DNA from 2 places in the Bacillus cereus group sp. N8 genome. Region 2 is predicted to be linked to the other one. Evidence: a T-box and tRNA genes for the amino acid it is inferred to sense, from the RefSeq annotation. Region 2 holds a T-box; the other holds one or more tRNA genes.

Region 1 (7,837 bases), on a different contig from region 2:
GGACGGGAGTTTTTTGTGTTTTATAAAATAAAAGGAGGAGTATATAATGCTTGATATTAAATTTTTACGTACGAATTTTGAAGAAGTAAAAGCAAAATTACAGCATAGAGGCGAAGATTTAACAGATTTTGGTCGCTTTGAGGAACTTGATACGAGAAGAAGAGAGCTACTTGTTCAAACAGAAGAACTAAAAAGTAAACGTAACGAAGTATCTCAACAAATTTCAGTATTAAAGCGTGAAAAGAAAGATGCGGAAGCTCTAATTCTAGAAATGCGTGAAGTTGGGGAAAAAGTAAAAGATCTTGATAATGAGCTTCGTACAGTTGAAGAAGATTTAGAGCGATTAATGCTATCTATCCCAAATATCCCTCATGAATCTGCTCCAGTAGGTGAAACAGAAGATGATAACGTAGTAGCGCGTGATTGGGGAGAAGTGAAAGAATTTACTTTTGAACCAAAACCACATTGGGATCTTGCTACAGATTTAGGGATTTTAGATTTTGAACGTGCTGGGAAAGTAACAGGAAGTCGCTTTGTATTTTACAAAGGTGCGGGTGCAAGACTAGAACGTGCTTTAATTAGTTTCATGCTTGATCTTCATACTGACGAGCATGGATATGAGGAAGTATTACCTCCTTATATGGTAAACCGTGCAAGTATGACAGGAACAGGGCAACTTCCAAAGTTTGAAGAAGATGCATTCCGTATTGAAAGCGAAGATTATTTCTTAATCCCTACAGCTGAAGTACCTGTAACGAATATGCATCGTGATGAGATTTTAAGTAAAGAGCAATTACCGATACGATATGCTGCATTTAGCTCTTGCTTCCGTTCTGAAGCAGGTTCTGCGGGTCGCGATACACGTGGTTTAATTCGCCAACATCAATTTAATAAAGTTGAGCTTGTAAAGTTCGTGAAACCAGAAGATTCTTACGAAGAGTTAGAAAAATTAACAAATGATGCAGAGCGCGTGTTACAATTATTAGAGTTGCCATATCGCGTTATGAGCATGTGTACAGGAGATTTAGGCTTTACAGCAGCGAAGAAATACGATATTGAAGTATGGATTCCAAGCTATGGCACATATCGTGAAATTTCTTCTTGTAGTAATTTCGAGGCTTTCCAAGCGAGACGTGCAAATATCCGTTTCCGTCGCGAGCCAAACGGAAAACCAGAACATGTTCATACATTAAACGGATCTGGTCTTGCAATTGGACGTACGGTTGCAGCTATTTTAGAGAACTACCAGCAAGAAGATGGTACAATTATAATTCCAGAAGTTCTTCGCCCTTATATGGGAGGAAAAACAGTTATTAAGTAAATTTAAACATTCATCGGTATGAGTGATTGGTAATTATGAGCGTTGTCATTACTATAATGTAGGAGAGGGAAAGTAAAATTTTCCTTTCCTCATAATTTATTTTAGTAGGGTTGACTAACTGTTTTTCTTTTGATATTATATTTGATGTCAATATGGAGGTATACCCAAGTCTGGCTGAAGGGATCGGTCTTGAAAACCGACAGGCGGCGAGAGTCGCGCGGGGGTTCGAATCCCTCTACCTCCTCCAGATATAATTGACAACAGCGCATATAAGTGGAGATTGGAGAACTCGTTACCAACACGTAACGAGTTTTTATTTTAAAACCAATCATAAAGTATGGTGTAAGGCGATTTTGTCCTTATTACACACTCATATTCCGATGATTATCTTCATAGATATGAAAGGAGTCAACATGGATCTTATTATACAAACGTTTCCTTTAGATGGAAAAACTTTATATTATGTACAATGTCCTGTCTGTAAGAACAATAGAATTTTAAACAGTGGTGCAAACGTGTCACGCATTATAAGCGATGATACATTCCGTAAACTTTGTGGTTGTACTTGTGATGTAAAACAAGTTGCGAGTAAAGTAGAGGTACCAAAAAAGGTTGAAAAACCAGCTGTAAAGAAAGAAGCAGCTCCAAAACGTACAGGTAAAGTATTAACAGCAGTAATTAACGGGAAAGAAATGACTGTTAAAGAGATTGCTGAAACATATGATATTAGTACCAGTACTGTTCGTCAGCGTATTAACGCTGGAAAACCTGAGAGTGAAATTATTGCTCCAACAAAGAAGAAGTAATTTAATAGGAAAACCCGTGCATATGCACGGGTTTTTTATTTTACAAGTTTACGTGTTTGTTTTAAAAAATGGCCAATTTTTTTAATGATTGGTTCGATTGAATCGCCATCTTTTAAAATATCGTATTCATTAATATTTAGTCGTAAAACAGGGCATGAATTAAAGTCATTAATCCAATTTTCGTAACGTCCATGCATCTCTTTCCAATACTCAATTGGTGTTTGTTGTTCCATTGGACGTCCTCGTTCTTGGATACGGTCGACAATATCATCGAAAGAACCTTCTAAATAAATTAATAAGTCTGGATGTGGGAAGTAAGGAGTCATGACCATAGCATCAAATAAACCTTTGTATGTTTCATAATCAGTTTCTGTCATTGTACCCTTTTCGTGATGCATTTTTGCAAAAATACCAGTGTCCTCATAAATAGAACGGTCTTGGACAAAACCGCCACCATATTCAAAAATTCTTTTTTGTTCTTTAAATCGTTCTGCTAAAAAATATACTTGTAAGTGAAAGCTCCAGCGTGTGAAATCAGCATAGAACTTGTCCAAATATGGATTGGAATCTACTTTTTCGAAAGATGTACGATAACCTAAAGCGTTAGCTAATGCAGTTGTCATAGTTGATTTACCGACACCTACTGTTCCAGCAATAGTGATAACTGCATCATTTGGTATATCATATTTTTGCCTTAAATTCATTATTATTTCGACTCCTTCAAGAGAGTATTTTGAAGAGTGGATAAGATGACATTTAAATCATCAGGATTTCTTATAAAATCCATATCGTCTCCGTTAAACTTCAATACTGGAATATCTGGATGGTCCTTTTTGAAAGCATCCATTGCTGTCTCGTAATCTTTTGTAAGCTGTAGCAAATAATTTGGATCCATATTTTTTTCGAATTCTCTTCCGCGCAGCGCAATTCGTTTTTGTAATGTTTCTAGGCTCGCTGTTAAATAAACGATGACATTTGGTACAGGCATATCTTGAGTAAGGATACGATAAATTTGCATGTACTTGTCATATTGAGAATCTTTTAATGTACGGGATGCAAAAATTAAATTTTTGAATATATGATAATCTGCTACTACAGGCTTCCTTTGATCCAAATACTTTATGTTAATATCCTCTAGTTGTTTGTATCTATTACAAAGAAAGAACATCTCTGTTTGAAAACTCCATTCGTCGATGTCTTCGTAGAATTTTCCTAAAAAAGGATTTTCATCAACAATCTCTTTTAGTAAGTGGAGTTGCATGTGAGTTGAAATTTCCTTCGCAAGTGAAGTTTTTCCAACACCAATTGGTCCTTCAACCGTGATAAATGGTACTCCGGTCACGCTGTTTCCTCCTTTCAATCAGTGATTTACCGTGACTACTAAAAACACAAAACAGAATTATTGTAGCACAAGAGGGAAGCGAGCGGGTTAATTTGATATAAAAAGTTAGAAAATAGATATATGTATTAATTAATTTTTATTTGAGATGACGGTACTATATTTGCTTTTAATGTGGCTTCCATTATTTTTAAAGCATGCAGGTTATCCTGATCGTGATTAGAGGCAATACAGTCCTGTGGTACATACAGTGTATAATTTCTCATATGAGCATCGTTAGCTGTAAAGAGGATACATATATTCCCAGCGACTCCTGTTAATATTAGATTTTCTATTTTTAAATAGCCTAATAAAGAATTTAAAGGTGTTTCATAAAAAGCAGAGTAATGTGGTTTAATAAAAATGTAATCATCAGAATCTGGAGCAATCTTATGAATGATATTTTCACTATACTCATTTGTACAATGAGTAATCAGTTGGTCAATATCAGATCTCCAAAGTTGATAATGGTCATTAATATAAATTATGGGGTAGCCAAAGGATTTCATTGTTTTCTTTAATTGTAAAATAGGATTTGTTATAATTTCGCATTTTTTGGCTAGGGTGGGACCGTGTGAAAATTGAAAGTCATTAATCATATCGATAATGAGTAAGGCGGTATTCTTCATATGTAATCCCCTCTCTTTTTTTCTTAGGGTGGATTGAATTTGTGAAAGTTATCCCATGTGTAGTAAATGGAAATAAGTGTACTTTATTTGTAATGAAAGGACTATGGTATGGAACGCGATCAAGATATTTATTTTATGCAGTTAGCAATAGAAGAGGCTAAAAAAGCAGAGGCAATACAAGAAGTACCAATTGGTGCAGTTATAGTGTTAGATGGTGAAGTAATTAGTGTTGCTCATAATTTAAGGGAAACTGAGCAAAGATCAATAGCTCACGCTGAGTTGTTAGCTATTGATGAGGCATGCAAAAAATTAGGGACATGGCGCTTAGAAGATGCAACGTTATATGTAACATTAGAACCTTGTCCAATGTGTGCAGGTGGAATTGTATTATCACGCGTAAAAAGGGTTGTATATGGTGCGAGCGATCCGAAAGGTGGATGTGCAGGTACATTAATGAATCTTTTAACCGATGAGCGTTTTAATCATCAATGCGAAGTGGTGGCTGGTGTACTAGAAGAAGAATGTGGTACGTTGTTAACGAATTTTTTTAGAGAGCTTCGTAAGAAAAGAAAAGAAGCGAAAAAATTAGAGAAAAGTAATACGAACTAACGTATTTGCATTTTGTAAAAAAACAAGTTATACTGATAATGCCTTTAATGAAGGCAACCGAATATTGGTTTTAACTTTGCCGTGCTAAGCGGGGAGGTAGCGGTGCCCTATACTCGCAATCCGCTCTAGCGAGGCCGAATCCCTTCTCGAGGTTATGTTGCTGTAAGGTCTGCCTTAAGTAAGTGGTGTTGACGTTTGGGTCCTGCGCAACGGGACCCCGTGAACCTTGTCAGGTCCGGAAGGAAGCAGCAATAAGCGGGTCTTCTCGTGTGCCGCAGGAGTGCCTGAACCGAGCTAACTGCTTGAGTAACGCTTATGGTACGTAATCGACAGAAGGTGCACGGCAGTTATATATGTATACAAAACTCACCTTAATACTAAGGTGGGTTTTTTGTATAGAAAATAACTTTTGGAATCTATAAACAGAATGGGTTATAATAAATGAGATAATAACCTTTGAGGGAGGCCGTATTTTCGTGTCATACCAAGCGTTATACCGAACATGGAGACCGCAAAAGTTTGGAGATGTAGTCGGTCAAAAGCACGTGACAAAAACGTTGCAAAATGCCCTTCTTCAAGAGAAAGTTTCACATGCTTATGTATTTTCTGGTCCAAGGGGAACAGGGAAAACGACAATTGCAAAAGTATTTGCAAAAGCAATTAACTGTGAACATGCTCCGGTAGCTGAACCTTGTAATGAATGTCCTTCTTGTTTAGGAATTACACAAGGATCTATTTCAGATGTATTAGAAATTGATGCGGCTTCAAATAACGGTGTAGATGAAATTCGAGATATAAGAGATAAAGTAAAATATGCTCCAAGTGCTGTGAAATATAAAGTATACATTATTGATGAAGTCCACATGCTTTCTATGGGTGCCTTTAACGCGCTTTTAAAAACGTTAGAGGAGCCGCCAGGACATGTTATCTTTATTTTGGCGACAACAGAGCCGCATAAGATTCCACCGACAATCATTTCACGTTGTCAACGCTTTGAATTTCGAAAAATATCAGTAAATGATATCGTTGAGAGATTATCTACGGTTGTGACAAATGAAGGTACACAAGTAGAAGATGAAGCGTTACAAATCGTCGCACGTGCCGCTGAAGGTGGTATGCGTGATGCATTAAGTTTGATTGACCAAGCGATTTCTTATAGTGATGAGACTGTGACGAGTGAAGATGTTTTAGCTGTAACGGGTTCTGTTTCTCAACAATACTTAGGTAACTTAGTAGAATGTATACGTGAAAATGATGTATCAAGAGCATTACGTATTATAGATGAAATGATGAGTAAGGGGAAAGATCCAGTTCGCTTTATGGAGGATTTCATTTACTACTATCGTGATATGCTTTTATATCAAACTTCACCACAATTAGAACATATGTTGGAAAGGGTAATTGTAGATGATCAATTCCGTACATTAAGTGAAGAAATGCAACCGGAAGTAATCTATGAAATTATTCATACCCTTAGTAAGGGACAACAGGAGATGAAGTGGACAAACCATCCACGGATTTTCTTAGAAGTTGTTATGGTGCAATTGTGTCAACAGTTTATGATGCAGGCAAATGGTACAGATCGTTTGCAAGCAATTATGAACAGGATGCAGCAATTGGAGAAAGAGTTAGAGCAAGTTAAAAAGAATGGTGTGCCAGCTGGTGTACAGCAGGAAGTAAGAGAGACGCGTGCGACACCAAAACCAGTACGAACAGGAAGTATGAAAATTCCTGTCGGACGCGTGAATGAAGTATTAAAGCAAGCAAAGCGTCAAGACTTAGAACAGTTAAAAGCTGTATGGGGTGAGTTGTTAGGACGACTCAAGTCATATAACAAAGTAGCGTTTGCTGTTTTATTAGAAAATAGTGAGCCGGTAGCAGCTTCAGATGATACTTATGTGTTAGCATTTCAATATGAAATCCATTGTAAAATGGCAAGTGAAAATCGAGAAGCGATGGATACATTGGAACAGACTCTTTTTGAATTGCTAAGTAAAAGGTTAAACATGATTGCTATCCCAAAAAGTGAATGGGGTAAAATTCGCGAAGACTTTTTACAACGCGAAGGCGGGGATTCTGAAGAAAGCCCAGAACAAAAAGAAGACCCTCTTATAGAAGAAGCTGTAAAATTAGTAGGGCAAGAACTTATCGAAATAAAAGAGTAATAATAATTAGGAGGAATTAATTATGATGCGTGGCGGAATGGGAAATATGAATAACATGATGAAACAAATGCAAAAGATGCAAAAGGACATGGCAAAGGCGCAAGAAGAGCTTGGTGAAAAAACAGTTGAAGGTACAGCTGGTGGCGGAATGATTACTGTTATTGCAAATGGTCATAAGCAAGTTCTTGAAGTGAAAATTAAAGAAGAAGTTGTAGATCCAGAAGATATCGAAATGTTACAAGACTTAGTATTAGCTGCAACGAACGATGCGCTTAAAAAAGCTGACGAACTTTCAAATTCTACAATGGGTAAATTTACAAAAGGCTTAAACTTACCAGGTGGAATGTTCTAGGGGGATATTGATATATGCATTATCCAGAACCGATATCGAAATTAATTGATAGTTTTATGAAATTGCCAGGAATCGGACCGAAAACAGCGGTTCGACTGGCGTTCTTCGTATTAGATATGAAAGAAGATGATGTGTTAGGTTTTGCGAAAGCACTTGTGAATGCGAAGCGAGATTTAGCGTATTGTTCTGTATGTGGGCATATCACTGACCGCGATCCTTGTTATATTTGTGACGATTCGCATAGAGATCAATCGGTTGTTTGTGTAGTACAAGAGCCGAAAGATGTAATTGCCATGGAAAAAATGAAAGAGTATCAAGGCGTATATCATGTGTTACGTGGTGCGATTTCTCCAATGGAGGGAATTGGACCGGAAGACATTAATATCCCACAACTCTTAAAGCGACTGCAAGATGAAACGGTACAAGAAGTGATATTAGCAACAAACCCTAATATTGAAGGGGAAGCTACAGCGATGTATATATCCCGCCTCTTAAAGCCTACAGGTATTAAAGTAACTCGTATTGCACACGGTCTACCGGTTGGTGGAGATCTAGAATATGCAGATGAAGTGACACT
Region 2 (23,242 bases):
ATCAGCCAGATTTCCCAAATTAATTTCTTCTCCATCTTTTTTTACAAATCGAAACGTGATTTTTTCATTGTTTTCCATATTCTCCCCCCTTTGTAATATTAAATGACTGGAGAATGATAATGGATTGGACAAGCGTATTTTTTTATAAATATGTGCCCCCACCCACAATGAAGGGTGTATTACCGGGTTCCGGTATTTTTCTCGTATTAGGTAAGTCGGCTTGGCGACAGTCCAGCATCCGCCGAATTTTGGAATGCATGGAGAAAAGCCTTATAGGGGATATAGAAAGAGAGATTAGTAGAAACATTGGTATATAAAGGTTTCTAGGTTTGATTATATTTTTCTATTTTCTTTTCTTATTTAGATTTATCAGCCAAATATCTAGCATAGTGAATTATATTTCTAGCTACATCTAGTTCAAGATTAAATATATTAGGTACCCCTGGTCTCCAATTCACCTCAAATAACCACAATTTTTGATCTTTATCAATCCCTACATCAATTCCTAACTCATCAAATAATACATCCCTAAATAAAGAATTAAAATGGTTAGAAAAAGTTACTGCAAATCGTTCTAAATACCTTTTAATATTATACCAATCGTTATCAAACTCGGCTTTTAAAAAAACATCTAAATAAGTACTATAACCACCCTTAGCCATATTTGATACAATACTTCCTAATAGATGAAATTTGTTCTGACTCATTCATACTGTAATTCATCCCATTTTTTTCAATGAAAACAATACCACTACCTTGATGTCCAGAAATAGGTTTAATAATAAGTTTTTCATAACGATTAATCATATCAAAAAACTTATTAACATCATTTAATTCATAAAAAGGAATAAGATATTGCTTAAATTTTTTTGCTCTATTTATTCTGTTATATACACTTAATTTATTTCCAATTGAATGACTTGTAAAAGGAACTTTTTCATGTAGATAATCATAGATTTGCTGATTTTTATCACTAACATGAACACTTGCATTGTAAATAACATCTGGAAAAGAAAATTCTTGTTCAATCCAATTACCATTTTCATAAGTTTTACCTAAAATCTTCTTCGTTTCTATATTTACTTTCCCTAAAGTAAAATAAAAAAATTCCACACCTTCAGCTTTAGCTACAGCAGCATAAGTATATGCTTTCTTTACGTCATTCGGATCTTTCCGATGATGAAGCATTCCAATTATAGTCATGTTAGTTCTTCTTCCCTTCTTTCTAAAGATGTTTTTCAAAACAAATATCAAATTCATTATATATATATTCATGTTCTTCCTCATTCAACCATTTTTCGAAAAATCCAGAACAAGCTTAACCTCATTTTAATATTCTACCTATAGAAATAATAAATCTAAGGGTTTATAAAATAATTAAGGTTAGGGTGGCATAAAATGGATACTATCGTTTTCATTGAAACAAATAAATCTGGATCAAGTAGGGAAGCAATCAAAGCAGCTGAAAAACTTAATTTCTTTACTGTTTTATTAACTAAAAAAACAAAATTTATTAATGAACGCACTATATTCCCTGATGTACATCAGATGATTTTCACTGATATAAATGATTATGATAATATAATTACAACAATTGAAAAATTAAATAAATCAGGAAAAAACATAAAAGGGATATTTAGTTTTATTGACCCTTATGTTTATGTGGCTGCACGTTTATCAGAAAAATTTTGCTCAAACTCACATACTGTATCTACTAAAGCTATCTATCGTATGGAAAACAAAATATTAACTCGTAATGTACTTAAAGAATTACCAATCTCACTCAAATATTTAATTTACAAACCAACAGAATCATTATCATCTTTTCTTGAAAAAACTAAAGAGATGAATTTCCCTCTTATTGTAAAATCCCCTAAATCAACAGGATCCAAAGATGTATTATTAGTAAAAAATAAAGATCAATTAATCTTATCTATACAAAGTCTTTTAAAAAAACTACCTAATGAAGAAATTCTACTTGAAGAATATATAGATGGACCTCAGTACTTAGTTGAAGTTTTAGTTCAAGATGGAAAAGTCCATATTATAGCAGTAATTGAACAAGAAATTACACTTTTTGAACGCTTTATTGTTACTGGTTATTCTTTACTAGGACAGGTAGACAAAAGACTATACAATAGTCTTTGCAATGCAGTTAACTCTGTAATTCAGGCTTTTAATATGAAAAATGGAGCGTGTCATCTAGAACTCCGGAGAATAAAAGATGTTTGGAAATTAATTGAGATAAATCCCAGAATATCAGGTGGAGCAATGAATGACATAATTGAAATTGGACATGGAATCAACTTAGTGCGAGAGACTATTCAGTTAATGTTAGGAAATAAAACTTCACTAAATAAAAAACATTATAAATATGTGTACGCTCATTACCTAACAGTTAAATCTAAAGGAAAACTAATTCGTGTTACTGGGAAAAACCGTAGTTCTAAATATCCTGGTGTAGAGAAAGTTTATATAAAACCTAAAAAAGGAACTATCTTAAAACCACCTTCATCAATGGGACATCGATGTGGATACGTTTTAGCAGCAGCCAATTTTAAAACAGAAGCGAAAAAAATAGCTTTAGAAGCAGCTAAAGAAATTTCATTTGAAATCCAAAAAGAATAAAAACAACAGATATACACCAACAGATAAAAATATACTAAAAATCACTCCTCATCTATTTTTATATGAGAAGTGAGCTTTTTATATGGGCTATACACCAGCGAAACTCCCATTAATGCCGTACGATGCGTTAACTTATGCAATTAGTGAAAAATTTAATTTAAAATTCGGTAAAGCAAAAATTTCAAGCGATTTAATAAATATTTGTGTGGCTGGTACAATATGTGTAATTTTCATTCAATCATTAGGCTCAATTAGAATCGGTACACTAATTGCCGCCCATTTTATCGGCAAAATTTTTGAGTGGATGATACCAAATTATCAACCAGCTCTTCTACACTGGGTATTTAAAACAGAGAAAACTTCCTAAGGAGTCATAATAAAGTATAGGAACAGGGGAATGTCTAATTTGTAGATGTGTATTTAGTAGAGAAGTGCAAAACACTAATTATACGGATTGTGATAGTGAATTTTTTCTTCGAGGGATAGCACCACATCGCTATCAAGCTAAGATTAATTTGTATCCATATAATCAAAAAAGATGCTATTTTTTTTGAAATATACAGAAAGGATGGTGTTTTGTATGACTTTATCGATTCAAGATGAGTTTCATTTATTCGCTGAAAAACTACAGTGATTTCTATCTCCAAACATCCTTCAACAGCTCGCGCAGGAGACGGGTTTCGTAAAACGTAAAAGTAAGTACGTTGCTCGAGATTTGGTCGCTTTATGTATTTGGATTAATCAACACGTAGCAAGTGATTCCCTCACTCTATATCGACCGTAAATCGAACTTTTCCGGCATTTTTTTATTTGAAATCGATTTATCGACTCACTTCGACAACTTGTTTTCAAATAAAAAAAGCGGCCACTCTTTTAGAGACAGCCACTTTCCCACTTACGATTCCACTTTCAAATCTTTAAATGCAACAACATCCGCAAATGCTCCAAACACTGCGTTATGATGCTTCACAATATCTTCAGCACGTAATACATCAGTATCAAACGTACTATGCGCATCACTCACTAACGTTACTTTGTACCCTTCACTACATGCTCTGCGCGTTGTCGTGTCCACACAGTACTCTGTTTGCATTCCTGAAATTATTACGTGCTCAATTCCTTTTTCTTGTAACACTTCGTTTAAGTTTGTCTTATAGAATGAATCTGGTGTCGTCTTTTCAACGATACTATCACCCTCTTGTGGTGCGATTGCCGCATGCACTTTCCAACCATCTGTCCCTTTTTCCAAAGGATGATCTTTCGGCCCGTTATGTTGTACATAAATAACTGGAATATCATTTGAACGACATGCCCCAATAAGTTCTTGTAATGTTTGTAAAAACCTTTCCCCATTATATACTGGCATTCCCGCTGTATACATACCCGCTTGCACATCAATAACTATTAATGCTTTTTTCATCTCACACAGCTCCCTTTGTTTGTATAAGCCCTTTCATAAATCATTATAATTGTTTATATTCCATCATCCAACAATCTTCTAATTTCCCCTCATGCAGTTCATGTTCCTTTAAAATCTTCACTTTTTTAAATCCGCATTTTTCATAACACTTTATCGCACGTTCGTTATTTACTTTAGGGTCCATTGCAATTGCTTCTGCACCCACTTCTTTCATAATGTATGTAATTGCTGCTTGAACGAGTTTTGTTCCAATTCCCTTTCCCCAAAAGAGTGGTTCACCGATAAATTGGTCCATTCCCCATACATTTTGTGATTCTTCATATCCATATAACGCTTTCCATTCAAAATCAACTGGATACATTTGAATGTAACCGATCGGCATTTCATCAAATCCTACTAAGCATCTTTTTTCATTACTGTTTGGATTATGTATAAAATGAGCAAGTACCTCTTCTACAGATTGCGGATTATCTCTTCCTTCGTAAAACTGTAGGACTTCTGGGTCTGTTAACCATTTAGAGATGATAGGTGCATCTTCTTCTATTACATATCTAACCGATAAATTATTGTTTTGAAATAACATGTAGCACCTCGTTACTAGTATTTTATAAACTGTTAAACTTTATTTTACATCAACATCTTTCTTATTTAATTACCTCTACTCCCCCCATGTATGGACGCAATACTTCTGGGATTATAACTGAGCCGTCTTCTTGTTGGTAGTTCTCTAAAATAGCTGCTACTGTACGCCCTATAGCTAACCCAGAACCATTTAATGTGTGCACAAATTCTGGTTTTGCACCTGGTGTACGACGGAAACGTATGCTTGCACGACGCGCTTGGAAATCTTCACAGTTTGAGCAAGAAGATATTTCACGATATCCCCCATAACTTGGTAACCAAACTTCAATGTCATATGTTTTCGCAGCTGGAAATGCTATATCAGCTGTACATAATACGATAACTCGATAAGGTAATCGTAACAATTGTAGTACTCTTTCGGCATTCGTAGTTAATTTTTCTAACTCATCGTATGATTCTTCTGGCTTAGTATATTTAACCATTTCAACTTTGCTAAATTGGTGCTGGCGAATAAGCCCTCTCGTGTCACGTCCTGCACTACCAGCTTTAGAACGGAAACATGGCGTATGAGCGGTAAAATTAATAGGTAATTCTGCACCATTTAATATTTCGTCACGATAATAGTTCGCTAATGGTACTTCCGCCGTTGGAATTAAAGAGTAATCTGTGTCTTTTAATGTAAATACATCTTCCTTAAATTTCGGGAATTGTCCGGTTCCTATTAAACTATCGCTATTTACGATAAACGGTGGAATCACTTCCGTATATCCATGTTCTTCAACATGTAAATCTAGCATAAAGTTAGCTACTGCTCGCTCTAAACGTGCTCCCAAGCCATTGTAATATACGAAGCGGCTTCCTGTTACTTTTGCTGCTCGCTCAAAATCTAATAACCCTAATTTTTCAGCAACTTCCCAATGTGGTTTTGCTTCAAATGAAAATTCGTTTATTTCTCCCCACTTACGTAATTCAACATTATCATCTTCTGATGCTCCAATAGGAACTGTTTCATTAGGTATATTTGGTAATGCCATTAATATAGCATTCAATTCCTCTTCTACATTACGTAACTCATCATCTAACGTTTTAATACTTTCTCCTACTTCACGCATTTCACTAATAAGTTCATTAGCATCTTGTTTTTCACGCTTTAACTTCGCAATACGCTCAGATACTCCATTACGTTTACTTTTTAATTCTTCTACTTCTACTAACAGTTCACGACGATTTTGATCTAATTCTTCAAATGTATTCAATTCAAGAAACTCTCCACCGCGATTAATCAATTTTTTCTTTACTTCTTCAAAATTAGCACGTAATACTTTTACATCTAACATGTCTTATCTCTCCTTTAATAAGTGCCTAATGTCATTTTCTTCGTTCACATTAAGCTTTTAAGATAGGGAACTTCACTAAAAAAACACAAAAAACTCCCGTCCCTATAAAAGGGACGAGAGTTAACCCGCGTTGCCACCCTAGTTGAAAGCATAGAAAATATAAGCTTTCCACTTAAAAAATTAACGGTTTTTAACCGGAAACGATTACTAACTTCACATTGAAGGGTTCCACATTTCGCTCAAGGACGGATTCACAAGCGCTTTCTATCGGTTTACACCACCCACCGACTCTCTAAAAGAAAAGATACTTGTTACTAATTCCTTTCATAGCTTTTGAACAATATAAATTTTAATTATCATTACTTTACAATAATTCTGTTTATTTTTCAAGAAAATAATGTATCTTTAAAATAAAGAGTTCCTATAATCAAACCACCAATAAACTGGAGGTTATTTACGATGTCTCATATCACTTTGAAAGCAATAACTTCTACAAACTGGCGAGAAACGCTTACTAAAACAATTTTTAATGTAGCAAAGCAAAAAACAAAAACAATTTGGAGATGAGACTTTGAAATCAACATTAATTATTCTTCGAGGAAACTCCGCAAGTGGCAAAACAACAATCGCAAAAGAACTGCAAGAACATTTTGGCCAAGGTACACTTCTAGTCTCTCAAGACGTCGTACGTAGAGATATGCTAAAAGTACACGACACAATGGGTAACTTATCTCATGATTTACTATTTGAAATTACGAAGTACGGAAAAGGAAAATGTAAATTTGTTATTTTAGAAGGTATTTTAAACAGTTATAGATACGGTGATATGCTGAAAAAATTAATACATTATTTTGATGAAAATACGTTTACATATTACTTCGATCTATCATTGGAGGAAACATTTAGACGCCATAACACAAGGGACAAACGGCATGAATTTGGTGAGGATGCATTACGGAAATGGTATAATTCGCACGATACAATTGAAGTTGCTAGAGAAACTGTATTTACAGATGATTTCACGCAAAAAGATATATTTCATGCGATTCTGAATGATGTTACGATACAAAAATAAGACTGACAGAATGAGTCAGTCTTATTTTTTTTATGTACTTTGTATTTCAGTTTTCATGACAGAGCAATCTTTGCATATTTAATAATAGATGTGCATTTCCCCGAACTGGAAATCAACTACTGAAAGAAGTTTCCGTTCCTCAATATCTTATGTAATTGTAGCAATATACTTCAACAAGTTGAGCATGCCAAATCCTCTGGAAGATCTTCATATTATGGTAGTATAGTCTTTGTTTTTAAGCATGAAGTAAGTCTTATTTCTGTATGTGGTATTTTATCGATTACTTCCATTCTTTTAGCATATGTTACAAATGGTAGTTTTACTAATTTATTAATCCACCTATAACGGTTGGAATAGGACCTTTTGATATAGCAATTACACCGAATTGTATTTAAATCTACCAAACAAAGAATCACTGTACGCACTAATTGTATCTAAAAGCCAAAATTCCTTTTCACATGTTCAAAGTTCCTAGATATTCTAAACTCTATAAAATAAAAATTTTGTTAAATTTATAAAATACAATCACTTGTCCATTTCATTTTTCTCTCTCTTGCATTTAATCCAGATTTAATTGGACCAACACTACCACCTATACAACCCTTTCAATTCCCTACTGGTCCTACTGGAGCAACTGGGACAATTTCATTAGCTTTCGGTAATTTTTGGCAATCAACGTTTATTACAGTTCCTATTGGAGGACTTTTTTCTTTCAACCAGACTGGTCCAATTGCAGGGGGCGTTTCTTTATTAAACCCTACTACAATTGGCATCACACAAGCTGGTACTTATCAAGTGTCTTTCATTGCTTCAATTAATTCGAGTTCGATTACTTCATTTCCTTTCGCGGCTGGTATTTCTGTACTCTTAAATAATAATCCAATACCAAATGCTCAAGGGAGTTTTGGTATAATAATTGAAAATCCATTGAGCATACAATGTAATCAACTTGCTGGTCAATTACTTTTGTCAGTTCCAGCCAATTCGACAATCAGTCTAACGAATATTGGAGATAATATTATTACAACCTGTGATGATGGTATAAACGCCATAGAATTAACCATTTTCAAATTAAGCTAAAAACTAGGCGCTGTTATGGTGCCTAGTTTTTAGTTTAAATAATTTTTTCTTCATTCATCTCTCTTAAATAAAGGGATCCTAATAATACTGGGATATATTAACGTATAAAATGTATCACTCATAGGAAACTCCTTACAAAGAGCACTTGTATACAGTGCTCTTTTTTGTAGGCAAATTTGCAAACTCATCAATATACAATGTATTCCATGTTACACCAATTACAATCAGATTCCCACAATATTTAACACAAAAAGTTATTAGCAATCAAAAGAAACCTTTACGGATTCCATTTGGCCTCATATCCTTTTTCAAATAGTTAATCTTTACACCTACTTTCATTCCTTTTAGACTAAACAGTTGTCGCTATTCCTGCCAAAAATAAACTTATTATTGCTAAAAATGGCGTTCCGACTATTGCTCCTCTTAAGTGAAACATATAGTCTTTATACCCCTTCATCCCCTCTGTACTAGGAATAACAACAAACCTCGGAGTAATCCAGCAAAATATAAGCCAATCGATTATTAATAAATCTACTAAATTAAAAATCATTACAATCCCCAAAGAATGTAAATAAGCCTCAATATACAATAATTTCACATGGTGATGTAGTATACATGTAGAAATGAAAGGTGTTCCGAAGAGAATAATATTGTAAATAATTCCGAAATAAAACGTTTGCTTTTTTTCATTTATCGATTTTGGCAAAACTACTTTTTGAATATCTTTCGGATAATCATTTAACCAAAGACGAGGATTATAATATGTAGACCCTAATATCATAATAGACAGTATAAAAGACATGGAAATACCGACAATCACCATTTGTCCAAATTGCCCCACAAATGTCCCTCCTTATTTGAAATTTTGACGTACGTAATTCACTTAATTAGACATTGTATGCATGTTATGACTTAAAAATTATCTAATACCATTAATAAATTTTTTTCATTACAATCCGCTTTTTCCTAACGTCCATTCTTATTTCTTGCAATATGGTTGCAAACTTAATAAAGTAAACATCAAATTAGTGTTGTTCACCTTCGCTAATTACTACAGAATATATTTCTTTAAATTTACATAACGATAGGATTGGTGAAACGAATGAAAATCGAACATATAGCAATTTGGGTAAATGATTTAGAATTAATGCGTACTTTTTATACAAAGTATTTCAACGGCAAAGCAAACTCTTTATATCATAACGAAACAAAACAATTTGAATCATATTTTATTACGTTCAAATCTGGAGCGCGCCTTGAAATTATGCGTAAGAAAGGCATAGAAAACGAGCCTAACCTAAATATAACTGGCTATGCACATATGGCATTCTCAGTTGGAAGCGAAGAACGTGTGAATGCACTGACAAAAACGTTAAAAGAAGCAGGTTATCCTCTATTAAATGGACCACGTTTCACTGGAGATGGTTATTACGAAAGTGTAGTAGGTGATCCTGAAGGTAATCAAATAGAGATTACTATTTAACTGTCGATTATCTTTTCTGAAGAACTATTAAAAATTCGTTTGGAGGAATCCGATGCATAAACTACATTTCAAAAAATTTGAAGCAATAGATTTTAATCCATACTTCCAGCTCGTATCAAATGAAAGAGTGATGGCACAAATTACAGAGCGTACTATTCTGCTAGAAAAGGCACAAAACGACTATGAAAAATTGTTAAGGCGCAATGAAAAGCATAAACTGTTTGGGTCTTATAAAGTTTATGACAGTGCAACAAATGAATTTATCGGCCTTGGACATGTAACAGTGAATGAAGATAATGTAAAAGAAGCTGAAATTGGGTATATGATTTTGCCAGAACACTGGGGAAAAAGATATGGTAGTTATATTGCAAGAGAATTAATTGAAATAGCGAAGCAGACAGATGTAAACGTACTAAAGGCAATTATCGATCCAAATAATATCCCCTCTCGAAAAATATTAATAAACGTTGGTTTTACATCAGATGTAGTTTGTGAGATTGATGGATTACCTGGGGAAATTTTAAGCATATATATTTAACTTTATTAAGGCAATGCTGCATTTGAGATACATGTAGTGTTGCCTTTTATTTATTATCTCGATTCCCTGATAGACCCGAAAATCCCATTCTAGGAATAATCAACCTCACTCATTCATTTACTTATAACGTATAGTCAGTTCTATTTTTCTATTTGATTTTACACCTGACGAATAACATTTTAGATATTTTATTTTGTGACAAGGAGAGAAGACTTAAATGAGTAATCAAAATATTGAACTTACAGGACGTATCGTAACTCCCGGAAATCCAGAATATAATTCCGCTAGAGAGGAATTCAACACATTTTCAACTTCCCGCAAAGTATTCCGCCCTTTTAATAGTCGATACTGAAATTTATAGTTTATATTTCTAGCAAAAAAGGAACGATTCTTTCCATAAATATTATGGAAAGAATCGTTCTTTTTCAATGCTGGATGTATTTCATTTCTTTTTTCATCTTTTTTTAATGTTCTTTTTATCCTAATTTCATCTGAATCTCATTCTTATTAGTTACACTCTGTTTATACATAAATAACTAGTAAGGAGGAATCATATATGAAAAATTATGAGACGGACCAAAATAAGAATAGAAATAATATCCCTCTTCCTGATGAAGTCACTTCTGTTTCATCAGGAGGTTGGCAGATGCTGAGCAAAGTTCCAGAAGTCACGATTTTCTTCTGGATTATCAAAATCATGGCAACTACAGTGGGCGAAACAGGTGCGGACTTCTTAAATACCAACTTGAACTTTGGCTTGACTAAAACGACATTTGTTATGAGTGCTCTCTTGTTCATCACACTGTTCTTCCAGTTCAGATTGAAGAAGTATGTTCCAGGGATTTACTGGCTCACTGTCTTGCTAATTAGTGTTGTTGGCACGCTAGTTACCGACAATCTTACGGACAACTTCGGGGTCGCTCTAGAGACGACCACCATCGTTTTCACACTTTTCCTACTGGCAACTTTTACTGCTTGGTATGTGAGTGAAAAGACACTGTCCATTCACTCTATTTACACAACAAAACGAGAAGCATTCTACTGGTTGGCTATCCTGTTCACCTTCGCCTTAGGTACTGCAGCTGGGGATCTCGTAGCAGAGAGTCTCAACTTAGGTTACTGGATTTCAGCGTTCATATTTGCCGCATTAATTGGGGCTGTAACCGTCGCTTACTACCGCTTCAAATTAAATGCAGTGTTGGCCTTTTGGATCGCTTATATTTTAACTCGTCCTTTCGGTGCCTCTTTTGGCGATTATCTATCACAGCCTCACGATTCTGGCGGTCTTGGTCTCGGTACAGTGGGAACAAGCGTAATCTTCCTCGTAATAATCTTGAGCTTAGTTATTTATTTGACCAAGACGAAAAAAGACGCGAGCCCGAGCCTTAATTAATATATATTTTGTCTAAACCTTAAAATAGGTGACATGATTTCCTAATCGTTATTACAAAATTTCAACCAAAAGAAAATTAAAAGGCAATACTACTTTAAACTAACAGTAGTATTGCCTTTATATAAAATAAATCATTATTCCCTTGTTTCGTCTACTATACTATGAATTAAAGAAATTAGAGCTTGTTTTGTTCCCTCATCTGTAACTTTTGCATCATCACTAAATTTAGTGCGTACAGACGGGATTAATAACGAGCCATTTTGAACGACAACTGTATCTAACATGCCTAGTGTAAGTAACAAAGATTCATGGGCTTTATCCCCTCCCGCAATTGACGGTGAAGCTGTTATGATCGCCACTGGTTTTTTATATAGTTCCGCTGAAGACACAAGCCATTCTAATGCATTTTTCAAAACTCCTGGTATACCTTTTGCATACTCCGGTGTACAAATAATCAGTGCATGTGATTCGCTTAATGCCTTTCGAAACTCTTGAACAACAACCGGTGCTCCCACTCGATCTACATCCGGATTAAAATGAGGAAGTTCCTCTATTCCTTTATATATAGTGTAATCTACTCCATCTGGAATAAATGCGGCCAAAGTTTTTAATATGTTTGTATTGGATGATCCTTTCCTAATGCTGCCTGAAATCGCTATGATTTTTTTGTGTTTACTCATATGATCGCCCCCCTACAAACATCATACTTATGCAGCCATTGAAAAATCAAAAATAATTAACTATTTAACAAGTTGTATATTCATTAATTTTGTTTACATAATAATATTATGTAAACAAAATTATCCTTTTAACGAGATTGTACTTGTTTTCCTACTAACATACATACCAACTACATTACAAATATAGTGCCCCCTATTAGCATCAACGAGAAGGAATAAACCTTGTAAAAAAACATTTATAACTCCACTGATACGCAGAAAAATAAAAGAGAATAATTCAAAAATACCCTATGAATCATTCTCTTTTTATTTTCATATTTTAACATGCTGGATATGCCTTAGAACCCAAATAACGTTCTTTTATAAGTTGACGATGATGAAGCTCATGACCAGCAATTATGTTTGCTAATGCAAGAACCGTGACTTCAGAATTGTTTGCAATTCCCCTTTGTAACCAAGCTTCTTTATCTAAACTTTTAAGCAAATACATAGTAGATTGGCGAACAACTGTTAAATTCTCAAGAAGATCTTGCATAGATTGCTTATCAAAAGCTGCTCTAAGAACATACATATCATCGTTATATCCAGGAAGTTCTGCTGTCTCGCCTCTTGCTATGGAAAGCAATCGATACGCCAGAATACGTTCAGTATCCGCAATATGACCGATTACTTCTTTTATACTCCATTTATTAGGAGCATATCTAAAATGTCCATCACTATCAGAAATATCCTTCAATAAAAGATTCGTTTCCTTCATTTGTTGCTCTAGGATATGTATGATATCTCCATCTGGTATTAAGTTTATGTACGTTGAATAATACGGGTTATATTCATTTGCTTCTGGTCTCTTTTGCATGCTTATCATCCTTTTTATTTTATCCTTATATACAACTTACCATAAATTATTATCATATTAATCAAAAAATTTTAATTTTAAAATAAAAGGTCCCCATCCTATAGGATTACATTAACAAAGCGGCTTATCCCCAAGCCCCCAACTAAACCATTTCCCATGCCCTTCCGTTTCCCCAATCGTTTCACAATATTCGTTTCCGTGAATATAATAATCAACATGAAGATCCCGATCCCACATGTTGTTGTATAGGTGAAATACATCACGTTTTGCACCAATTTTTTTAATTTGTCTTTCTAATTCATGTTTTATATTGTCAGGTATTTGATTGGCTACATGTGTATGGAAAATACAAATCACCGCATCTTCACTTATTTGATTTGCAATGACCGGGAGAAGTGCTACCCCGTCACCTTCTATTAATTGTACTGATTTTGCTTTTACAAGCGTTGCTGCTTGATCGAATAGTTCCAGTCTTTCTTTATGTTCTGGCCAAATAAGCGCTCGTAACCATAAATAGTCTTCGTCATCACTTAAATCGTTCACATGTAAATCTAGTCCGATTCTTTCTACGACAGGTGGACTTCGCTTTAGCAAATACGGCATATTCTCCCCTCTTATTTCAGAGGTTAAATGAACATTCGATTGTGTATTTCCATACACTTTTTCCATTCCATATGAATAACGATATTGGTCCCAAAATAGTTGTAATCCAGAACTTGTACCAATCTCTATTAACGCTAACGGTTTGTTCACTTTATTAAATATGTAACAGAAACTTGGATACAAATAGGCACATCGTCTTACTTCATTCGTTTGAACGAGTTTCGTTTGTAATAAAGTAATTATTTCTTCACGATATACATGGCAAAAATCTTTAAATTGGTGAAAGGCATTTTCAAAATTTGTATCAGCATCTTCAACTAAACTATAATAATACCTTTTTAAACTGTGTTCTTTTCCTTTTAACAATAAATAATGGACTGCACCTAATAATAAGTTTGGGATTGGTTGACCAGGTTGTGCGTAGGAAGCTAACGTAAGAACTTCCTCATCTTCAGAAATTTTTATTGATAAATACTCGTATAAATCACTTGATCCTTTACATTCATTCTCAGAAAAATTCCGAAAAAAGTTTGCGATTTGTTCTTTTGTAAGCATTGGTATCCCTCCTGTTTTATTTTCAGAATAATCTTACCATTAATTTGTTTTTTACTCTATTTTTTCAAATTAGATGTAATAAAAACAGATTCTTACAAATTCTCAAAGATAAAAACTTAAAAATAAATGTATTAGTAAGTTTTTTTGAGATAACATCAAACTGGAATTCTTCTCCAAATTCCGCTTTACTACAATGCTTTTTACCCTTATGACAGAAGAATTCTGCGAAATAAAGCGTTAAATAGTTTAAAATTATCAGATAACACTAGATATTTTAGTCTATTAATTATTATAATAGAGTATGAGATGGTTATATAATTGAGACAAAAAAGGTAAATACCTAGGTGGGGCCTAGGTGGTGTTTTCTTTTTACGGCTTAGATATAAAAACACCTACTCTTTTTTGCCAATATAGGGGATGGAGAGATTATCATGAGCAACATGCAGCAAAAAACAGACGTTATCTTAATTGGCGCTGGAATTATGAGCGCAACGTTAGGATCATTACTTAAAGAATTGGCACCTGAATGGGAAATTAAAGTATTTGAAAAACTCGCAAATGCCGGAGAAGAAAGTTCTAACGAATGGAATAATGCTGGTACAGGACATTCTGCGCTATGTGAGCTTAACTATACATCCGAAAAATCTGACGGGTCTATAGATATTGGTAAAGCTGTAAAAGTAAATGAGCAATTTCAACTTTCAAGACAATTTTGGGCGTATCTTGTTAAGAAAAACTTAATTCGTAATCCACAAGATTTTATTATGCCACTACCTCATATGAGTTTGGTGCAGGGAGAAAAAAATGTCGAGTTTCTAAAAAATCGTTTTGAAGCGCTTTCAAAAAATCCTCTATTCCAAGGAATGGAATTTTCTGACGCTCCTGATACATTAAAAAAATGGCTTCCACTTATTATGGAAGGCCGTGACTCTAATGAATCAATGGCTGCAACGAAAATCGATTCTGGAACAGATGTTAACTTTGGTGCGTTAACGCGCATGTTGTTTGATTACTTAAAAACTAAAAATGTCGAGCTAAACTACAAACATAGTGTTGAAAATATTAAACGTACGAAGAACGGTTTGTGGGAAGTGAAAGTACATGATATGAATAGTGGTAAAATCGAACACCATACTGCAAAATTCGTCTTTATCGGCGGCGGTGGCGGTAGTCTACCTCTACTTCAGAAAACTGGTATTCCTGAATCAAAACATATTGGAGGATTCCCAGTAAGTGGACTATTTATGGTATGCAAAAACCAAAAAGTTGTAGAGCAGCATCATGCAAAAGTATACGGAAAAGCTAAAGTTGGTGCTCCGCCAATGTCTGTACCTCACCTTGATACGAGATATATAGACAATAAAAAAGCTTTACTGTTTGGACCGTTCGCTGGATTCTCACCTAAATTCTTAAAAACTGGTTCAAATCTTGACTTAATCGGTTCTGTAAAACCGAATAACGTCTTAACGATGTTAGCAGCTGGTGTAAAAGAAATGGGATTAACAAAATACTTAATCCAACAAGTTATGCTATCACATGAAAAACGTATGGAAGAATTACGTGAGTTTATTCCGAACGCAAAAAGTGAAGATTGGGATATTGTAGTTGCTGGTCAACGTGTGCAAGTAATAAAAGATACTGATGCAGGTGGTAAAGGAACACTGCAGTTTGGTACAGAAGTTGTTAGTGCATCTGACGGATCAATCGCTGCGTTACTTGGTGCTTCTCCAGGTGCTTCTACTGCTGTTCACGTTATGCTTGAAGTATTAGAAAAATGCTTCCCAGGCCGCATGGTAGAATGGGAAGAAAAAATAAAAGAAATGATCCCTTCTTATGGCATTTCGCTAACTGAAAATCCAAGATTGTTCCAAGATCTTCACGCTTCAACAGGACGCACACTTGGGTTAAATGAAAAAGAAGCTGTTCACAATTAACGGATAGATTAAAAAACGACATAATAAAAACGTCCGATATATTCGGACGTTTTTATTTTCTACTAGAAATTATACTTATCAATATTATCCTTTGTAAATACAACTCGTTCAGGTAATACGATAATACCATTTCCTTCTGCCTCATAGTCATACCCTTGAATAGAGTTTGGTTCTACTTTCACTTTTCCGATTCCTTTTACTTCAAAGCTATCCCCTACTTTTAACTTCTTCCCTTTTACAACAATTTCATTTGCGACATACGTTGCGAGTGCACCTTGCTGTTTAACATCCCATAAACCAAATTGCTCTACTGTTCCTCGTTTTACATAATCACGCATAACGTTCGGCGTTGAAAACCCAGTTACGACTACTTTTTTATCCATTTTCAAATTTTCAGTAGCTTGCGCCATCGCTGGAAGTGCCGTTGCATCTGGACATATTACTGCGTTAATATCCGGATACGTTTTTAAAATACTCTCCCCTACTGATAAAGATTTTTGTGCATTATTTTCACCATATTGCGTCGTTACAATTTCCCAGTTCGGGTATTTCTCTTTTATAATCTCTTTCGCCTTCGTTACCCATTGGTTTTGATCTGTTACAGTCGGGCTTGAATAAAAGAATGCGACCTTCCCTTTATCTCCAATTTGCTTAGATGTCATTTCTATTAATAAATTTGCAAGTTGATCTGGTGTACCTTGGCTAATATAAAACGAACGGTCTTTCGGATTCACATCAGAATCCCACGTTAATACAGTCATCCCCTTTTTCTTTGCACGTTGCAGTGATTGCGAGAGACCATCAACTGACGTAGATGAAACCATAATTGCATCGTAGTTTTGATTAATGAAATTGTTTATATATTTTACTTGCCCTGATACACTCGCCTCAGACGGTCCATCATACTTCACCTGTACACCTAACTTATCCCCCATCTCTTTTGCACCTTCACCGCCTGATGTGAAGAAGCCCACTCCTGTTAATTTCGGAATGAACGCAAATTTCACATCGTCTGCTTTTTTCTTATCTGCCGTTTGGCTAGAGCAAGCGATTAAACCGATTAAACAAATACACATTATAATAACAATCCCCAGTTTTCTTTTCATGACATTTCCCCCTTATGCAAATTCCGTCTTTTCCCCGTAGTGAATCGTTGTAATTTGAAATGTCTCATAATAACAGAAACGATAAGGATAATACCTATTACTACATTTGATTGTTCATTCGTTAAGCCAGTCATTTGCAAACCGTACTGCATGAGTCCTATAAAAATACTCGCTAGTACTGTCCCAATAATACTCCCTTTTCCGCCCGTAATAAGTGTGCCGCCTAATACAACTGCCGTAATAACTGGCAAAATCGTTTCACTTCCAATATCAGCACGAGCAGAACCGAAATACGCTGTTAAGAAAGCTCCTCCTAACCCAGAAAGTACGTATGCAATAATCACTACTTTCTTCGTTCGAATCCCGGAATATTTCGCCGTACTTTCATTTGCACCAGTTAGTTTTGCGTGACGGCCGTATGTTGTATGGTGAAACAATATCGTAAATACTATCGTTAAAATGACAAGGAGCCATAATAAATTAGGTATACCGATAAAACTACCATTTGCCAGTTGCACATACGAATCTGGTAAACCACTAATTCCTTCATAACCCGTTGCCCCCGAACCACCTGAAATAACAAGAGCGATTCCTGCATATAAAAACATCGTTCCAAGTGTAACGACAAGGGGTTCTACATCTGTCATTTTTATAATAAGTCCATTTAATCCGCCGGCTATACAACTTACTACGAGCGCAATGATAACTGCCAGCAGTATAGGCACACCATTCATCCAAAGTACGCCGATAAGAATCGAAGTAAGCCCCATAATAGATCCTACTGATACATCAATTCCGCCAGTTACAATGACAAATGTCATCGGAATAGCCGCAATTGAAATAATGAGGAAATCGTTCATGCTAAAAAGGAGGTTACTAATGTTTAAGAAATCACTATTTATGAAACTAAAGAAAATGAATTCTACGAGAAGCAATAAGAGAAGTACCCCTTCCCATCTATACAAACTACGTATTCCCCTCATAGATTCACCCTCCTTTCTTCTAATTGCCGGAGTTTCTTCCATTTTTTTAAGACACTATCTAATATAATGATGAGTAAAAGTAAAAATCCTGAAATAGCACTATTCCAAAATGCAGGAATTTTTAAAAAGACGAGTGAACTGCTTATCACTTCTAAAAAGAATGCACCTAATGCCGCTCCAAATATAGAACCTGTTCCTCCTTTTAAATGAATACCACCTAATACAGCAGCGGCGATCACTTGCAATTCTATCTCTGTACCTGTTTGATTTGGAACGAACCCAATATTCATTACGAATATGCATCCAGCGAGCCCAGCGCTTATGCCTGATATGATAAACGCGTATATTTTCACTTTATCTACATGTATTCCAATAAGCCTTGCACCATCTTCATTATCACCTACCGCATAAAAAAACCTTCCAATTTGTACTTTCATTAAAAAGAAATATAGTAGCAGCAATATGATAAGAACGGTCCATATGGTTACCGGAATACCGAGTATCATAATAGAAGAAATTTGTTTATACTCATTCGGAATATCTTCAATCCACTTTCCGCCCGTAAATATTAACATTGCACCTCTAATAATCCCGAGCATTCCTAATGTCATAATGATAGCTGGCACTCGAAATTTCGTAACGCCAATTCCGTTTACCATACCAATAAGAGCACCAAGTATAATTGCCGCAAACATTGAAATAAAGGCACTGTATCCATCTGTTAACAGCATCCCGCAAACTGCAGCGCTTAAGCCCATAATAGATCCTACTGATACATCTATATTTTTCGTAAACAATACGAAAGATTGACCAATTGCCAAAACAACTAAAATAACGCTTGATTTCAGCATTAAAGATAATGAGCTAAAATGAATAAAACTAGGATTCATTACTCCAACGAAGGCTATATAAAGAAGTAATAAAATAATAATAGACATCTCATGCATTTTAAATACACGTTTCACTCCGTTACACCTCCCTTTCTTCCATATGCCAGGCGTGTAACTTCATCTATACTAATTTCCTTCTTTTCTAAATGAGAGACAAATTCTCCGTTTCTCATGACATATACACGATTTGCTAATTGAACAATTTCTTCTACATCTGAAGAAATTAATATGATCGCCAGTCCTCTTCTTTTCAAACTTAATATAGTTTCGTATACTTCTAGTCTTGCTTTCGCATCAATACCACGGGTCGGTTCATCCAAAATAATCACTTTCGGATTACATGCAAGATATTTCGCTAGCACGACCTTTTGTTGGTTCCCACCCGATAAAGAGGTCAGCTCTTCATTCATATGAGAGACAACAATTTGAAACTGTTTTATATACAATTCGGATAAAGCGCTTTCTTTTTTATTATTTAAAAAGAAGCTACTCATACTGTTTAAAGATGCAGATGTTATATTATCCTTAACAGACGCATTTGCAAATATACCATTCCCTGCCCGATCCTCCGGTACATACACCATACCTTCTTTTATTCGCTTATGTACCGAATACTTCGTAATGGCTGTTCCCTCTAATAAGACGGCACCTGATTTCAAAGGCATTAATCCAAATATTGATTCGGCTAATTCTGTCCTACCTAATCCGACGATACCTGCAATCCCAACAACTTCCCCAGCATGTACAGTTAATGATACATTTTGAAACGCGTAACTAGACGCATTCGTGACATCTAAAATTATTTCCGAAGGCTCTATTTCTTCATGTACGATTTCTTTCCTCTCCTCAAGTCTAGAACCTTTTGGCAATAACCCATCCATTAGCAAGTCATATGTATAGCTCGATACATTTCCCTGACTAACAATTGTACCATCGCGCAAAATCGCTACTTTATTTGCAATTTCAAAGATTTCTGGAAAACGATGTGTAATGTATATCATGCCAATTCCTTTTTCTCTTAAGCTTTTTATCAACACAAAAAGACTCTTAATTTCGTGAGTTGTTAATGTCGATGTTGGCTCATCTAAAATAAGAATCTCAGCTTCCCTTATTAATCCCCTCAATATTTCTACTAATTGTTGCTGGGCAATGGATAACGATAACCCTAGATCATGAAGTTGAATGTTCCACCCTAATTCTTCTAGCAACTTATTAATTTTATTTCGAAGCTCTTTCTTTTTCGCTTTCATTCCGATACAAATGTTCTCTTCAATTGTCATATGAGGAAAAATGAGCGGCTCTTGAGGAATTAAATACATGCCATGTTGATGTGCTTCTGCTGTGTTTGAAAACTTTTGTATTTCTCCTTTCACAAACATTTTTCCTGAATCGTATGAATGTAAACCCGTTAATATTTTCATTAACGTTGATTTCCCGGCACCATTTCCACCGACTAAAGCGTATACGTCTCCACGCTCTAATTGTAAATTGACTTCTTTTAATACGAGTTGATCTGCAAATGATTTACTCATCTTTGTAACTTGTAATAAGGGCACGTTCTCCACATGATGTCACCTACCTTTATCCCGCATTAACTGGCAGTAAAACTCCCACCTAAAAATTCGGCTTGGGCAAAGAAGTTAGGTATGAGATAAACTGCCAGTAAATTCCTGATTGGTGAGGGCTAATAATCAGTGGGGGATGAACAAAACCCCCACTGATTAAAGTTTCTCTTTATCCAAAACATTTTTTGAGAAGATGATTTTTTGTTCTACTTGTTTTGTAGCATTGTATATTTCTTTTTTCATATCTAGAACACTTTTTTCACCGGACTATTTATCGTTTCAACTGGAATAATCAAAATAACGAACACATATGTTTAAGCAGTGGTCAATTGTTGAAAGGGATGAAGAGCATGTCACAGCTGAACTTTGAAGACAATTTGTTAACAAAAGTAGCATGGTATTACTATAAAGATGAACTAACGCAACAAGAAATTGCTTCACTTCTCCACATTTCAAGAAATAAAGTTGTTCGGTTGTTAGTTAAGGCACGTACGGAAGGTATCGTCACATTTCAAGTAAAAGGTACTGGTTTACACTGTTTAAGCATCGAACGTGACCTTATGAAAAAATTCCATCTAAAAGATGCTTTCGTTATTCCAACACCAACTGAAGATTATGCATCATCACTTGGAAAAGCTGCCGCACAATATTTAGAAACTCATCTGCAACAAGGAGATTTACTCGGCATTGGCTGGGGCGAAACGATTAGTAAAATGCTAGAAAACATTCATTTTGAAACTTCTATGAATCTCTCAATCGTTACTCTTACAGGAGGCGTAAACCACTATATTCCAAGAAATCAAAGCTATTTAAACTACATGCAAGGCGACCTTCATATTATTCCTACCCCTTTTCTTACATCTACAAACGAAATGACGCAAATTATTCTATCAGAACCGAGCGTGAAAGATATGCTTCACGTCGCTTCACTCGCGCATACAGCAGTAGTTGGCATTGGCAGCTTATCTCAAGACGCCACAATTGTGAAAGAAGAAAAACTAACATTACGTGAAATGACATATATACGTAGTCAGAACGGGGCCGGAGATATTTTAGGACAATTTTACAATACTGCCGGAAAACAATTAGAACTTCCTCATCATAATCGTCTTATCGGCACAACACTCTCTGTTCTTAAAAATATGAAGCATGTCGTTGGTGTAGCTGGCGGTATAGAAAAGATAGATGCAATATACGGCGCCTTAAAAGGAAAATTCATTCATACATTAATTACTGATGAAGAAACTGCCCTCTCTTTATTAAGAAAGGAAGGTGAATCTTAATGTCTACTCTATTAGCTTACGATGCTGGTACAGGAAGTATTCGAGCAGTTCTTTTTGATTTAAACGGTAATCAACTTGCTGTTAGTCAAAAAGAATGGATTCATAAATCAGATATTCGTTATCCCGGTTCTATGAATTTTGATGTAAAAGAAAATTGGAAGCTCGTTCAAGAATGTACGAAGGATGTCCTTCAAAAAAGTAATACGTCCCCCTCTTCTATTAAAGGTATAAGTGCAACGAGCATGCGTGAGGGCTTTGTTTTATACGATAAAAACGGGCAAGAAATATGGGCTTGTGCAAATGTTGACGGCCGCGCATCAGCGGAAGTTAGTGAGCTAAAACAAATTCGTTCCGAAATTGAAGAAGATTTATATAAAAAATCCGGTCAAACTTTTTCATTAGGTGCTTTACCTCGCTTACTTTGGATAAAGAAGCATGAGCCAGATGTATACAGAAACATTCATTCCTTTACGATGTTAAACGATTGGATTTTATATAAATTGTGCGGAAGTTTGCAAATTGATTCTTCCAATGGATGCACGTCCGGTATATTCGATTTACAAAATAGAGTTTGGGATAACTCGGTTGCTGAGCAATGTGGACTTACGCTAGCCTTTTCACCAAAAGTTAATGAGGCTGGCTCGGTAATCGGGAGTGTCACAAAACAAAGTGCTATATTAACAGGGTTATTTGAAGGAACACCTGTCGTTGCTGGCGGCGGTGATGCTCAAATGGCATCACTCGGGACTGGCGTTGTAAAGCCTGAACAAACATTTATATGCGGGGGAAGTTTTTGGCAACAAGAAGTAAATATAACAAAATCAGAAACTGATCCAAATGCGGCGATTCGTGTAAATTGCCACGTCATTCCTAACCTATGGCAATACGAAACAATCGCTTTCTTCCCTGGCCTTGTTATGAGATGGTTTCGAGATGCTTTTTGCCAAGAAGAAAAAAGACTCGCTGATAAACTCGGTGTAGATGCTTATGAATTATTAGAAGAACAAGCGAAAGAAGTTCCTGTAGGTTCACATGGCATAATTCCTACTTTTTCAAATGTAATGAATTATATTTCATGGCGACATGCTGCACCATCCTTTTTAAATTTGAGTTTAGATGCTGACAAATGTGGGAAGAAAGAGATGTTTCGTGCAATTGAAGAGAATGCGGCCTTCGTTACACTTGGCAACTTGAAATTAATTGAAGCTCTCACTGGTAAATTCCCTTCTGAAGTAATCTTTGCTGGCGGAG

The links. The T-box of region 2 lies ahead of serS (serine--tRNA ligase). A T-box ahead of a tRNA ligase gene usually reads a tRNA of that ligase, here a tRNA-Ser.
Positions count from the first base shown of each region.
Region 1: it has a tRNA-Ser gene. The T-box ahead of serS (serine--tRNA ligase) is inferred to sense a tRNA for this amino acid. The anticodon was not compared.

Region 1 covers NZ_JAEHBK010000060.1:964-8,800, reverse strand. Annotated here, with positions in the region: gene serS (serine--tRNA ligase) at 47-1,321, shown strand; tRNA gene JDS80_RS29240 (tRNA-Ser) at 1,476-1,568, shown strand; gene JDS80_RS29235 (sigma factor-like helix-turn-helix DNA-binding protein) at 1,735-2,127, shown strand; gene JDS80_RS29230 (deoxynucleoside kinase) at 2,163-2,831, opposite strand; gene JDS80_RS29225 (deoxynucleoside kinase) at 2,834-3,469, opposite strand; gene JDS80_RS29220 (cysteine hydrolase family protein) at 3,595-4,134, opposite strand; gene tadA (tRNA adenosine(34) deaminase TadA) at 4,243-4,743, shown strand; RNA gene ffs (signal recognition particle sRNA large type) at 4,823-5,087, shown strand; gene dnaX (DNA polymerase III subunit gamma/tau) at 5,220-6,908, shown strand; gene JDS80_RS29200 (YbaB/EbfC family nucleoid-associated protein) at 6,934-7,260, shown strand; gene recR (recombination protein RecR) at 7,275-7,837, shown strand, end outside.
Region 2 covers NZ_JAEHBK010000012.1:125,215-148,456, reverse strand. Annotated here, with positions in the region: gene JDS80_RS18475 (hypothetical protein) at 1-78, opposite strand, end outside; partial or broken gene JDS80_RS18470 (YheC/YheD family protein) at 357-1,275, opposite strand; gene JDS80_RS18465 (ATP-grasp domain-containing protein) at 1,399-2,628, shown strand; partial or broken gene JDS80_RS18460 (DUF6198 family protein) at 2,711-2,995, shown strand; partial or broken gene JDS80_RS18455 (IS4 family transposase) at 3,209-3,397, shown strand; gene JDS80_RS18450 (cysteine hydrolase family protein) at 3,524-4,048, opposite strand; gene JDS80_RS18445 (GNAT family N-acetyltransferase) at 4,092-4,631, opposite strand; gene serS (serine--tRNA ligase) at 4,693-5,967, opposite strand; T-box leader at 6,074-6,304, opposite strand; gene JDS80_RS18435 (kinase) at 6,539-7,042, shown strand; gene JDS80_RS31950 (exosporium leader peptide-containing protein) at 7,583-8,122, shown strand; gene JDS80_RS18425 (nitroreductase) at 8,472-8,963, opposite strand; gene JDS80_RS18420 (VOC family protein) at 9,225-9,605, shown strand; gene JDS80_RS18415 (GNAT family N-acetyltransferase) at 9,658-10,143, shown strand; partial or broken gene JDS80_RS31515 (BBE domain-containing protein) at 10,361-10,450, shown strand; gene JDS80_RS18410 (COG4705 family protein) at 10,700-11,536, shown strand; gene JDS80_RS18405 (NADPH-dependent FMN reductase) at 11,671-12,216, opposite strand; gene JDS80_RS18400 (DinB family protein) at 12,536-13,072, opposite strand; gene JDS80_RS18395 (DUF2332 domain-containing protein) at 13,184-14,230, opposite strand; gene JDS80_RS18390 (malate:quinone oxidoreductase) at 14,662-16,164, shown strand; gene lsrB (autoinducer 2 ABC transporter substrate-binding protein LsrB) at 16,227-17,270, opposite strand; gene JDS80_RS18380 (ABC transporter permease) at 17,267-18,253, opposite strand; gene JDS80_RS18375 (ABC transporter permease subunit) at 18,250-19,218, opposite strand; gene JDS80_RS18370 (ATP-binding cassette domain-containing protein) at 19,215-20,708, opposite strand; gene JDS80_RS18365 (sugar-binding transcriptional regulator) at 21,059-21,991, shown strand; gene lsrK (autoinducer-2 kinase) at 21,991-23,242, shown strand, end outside.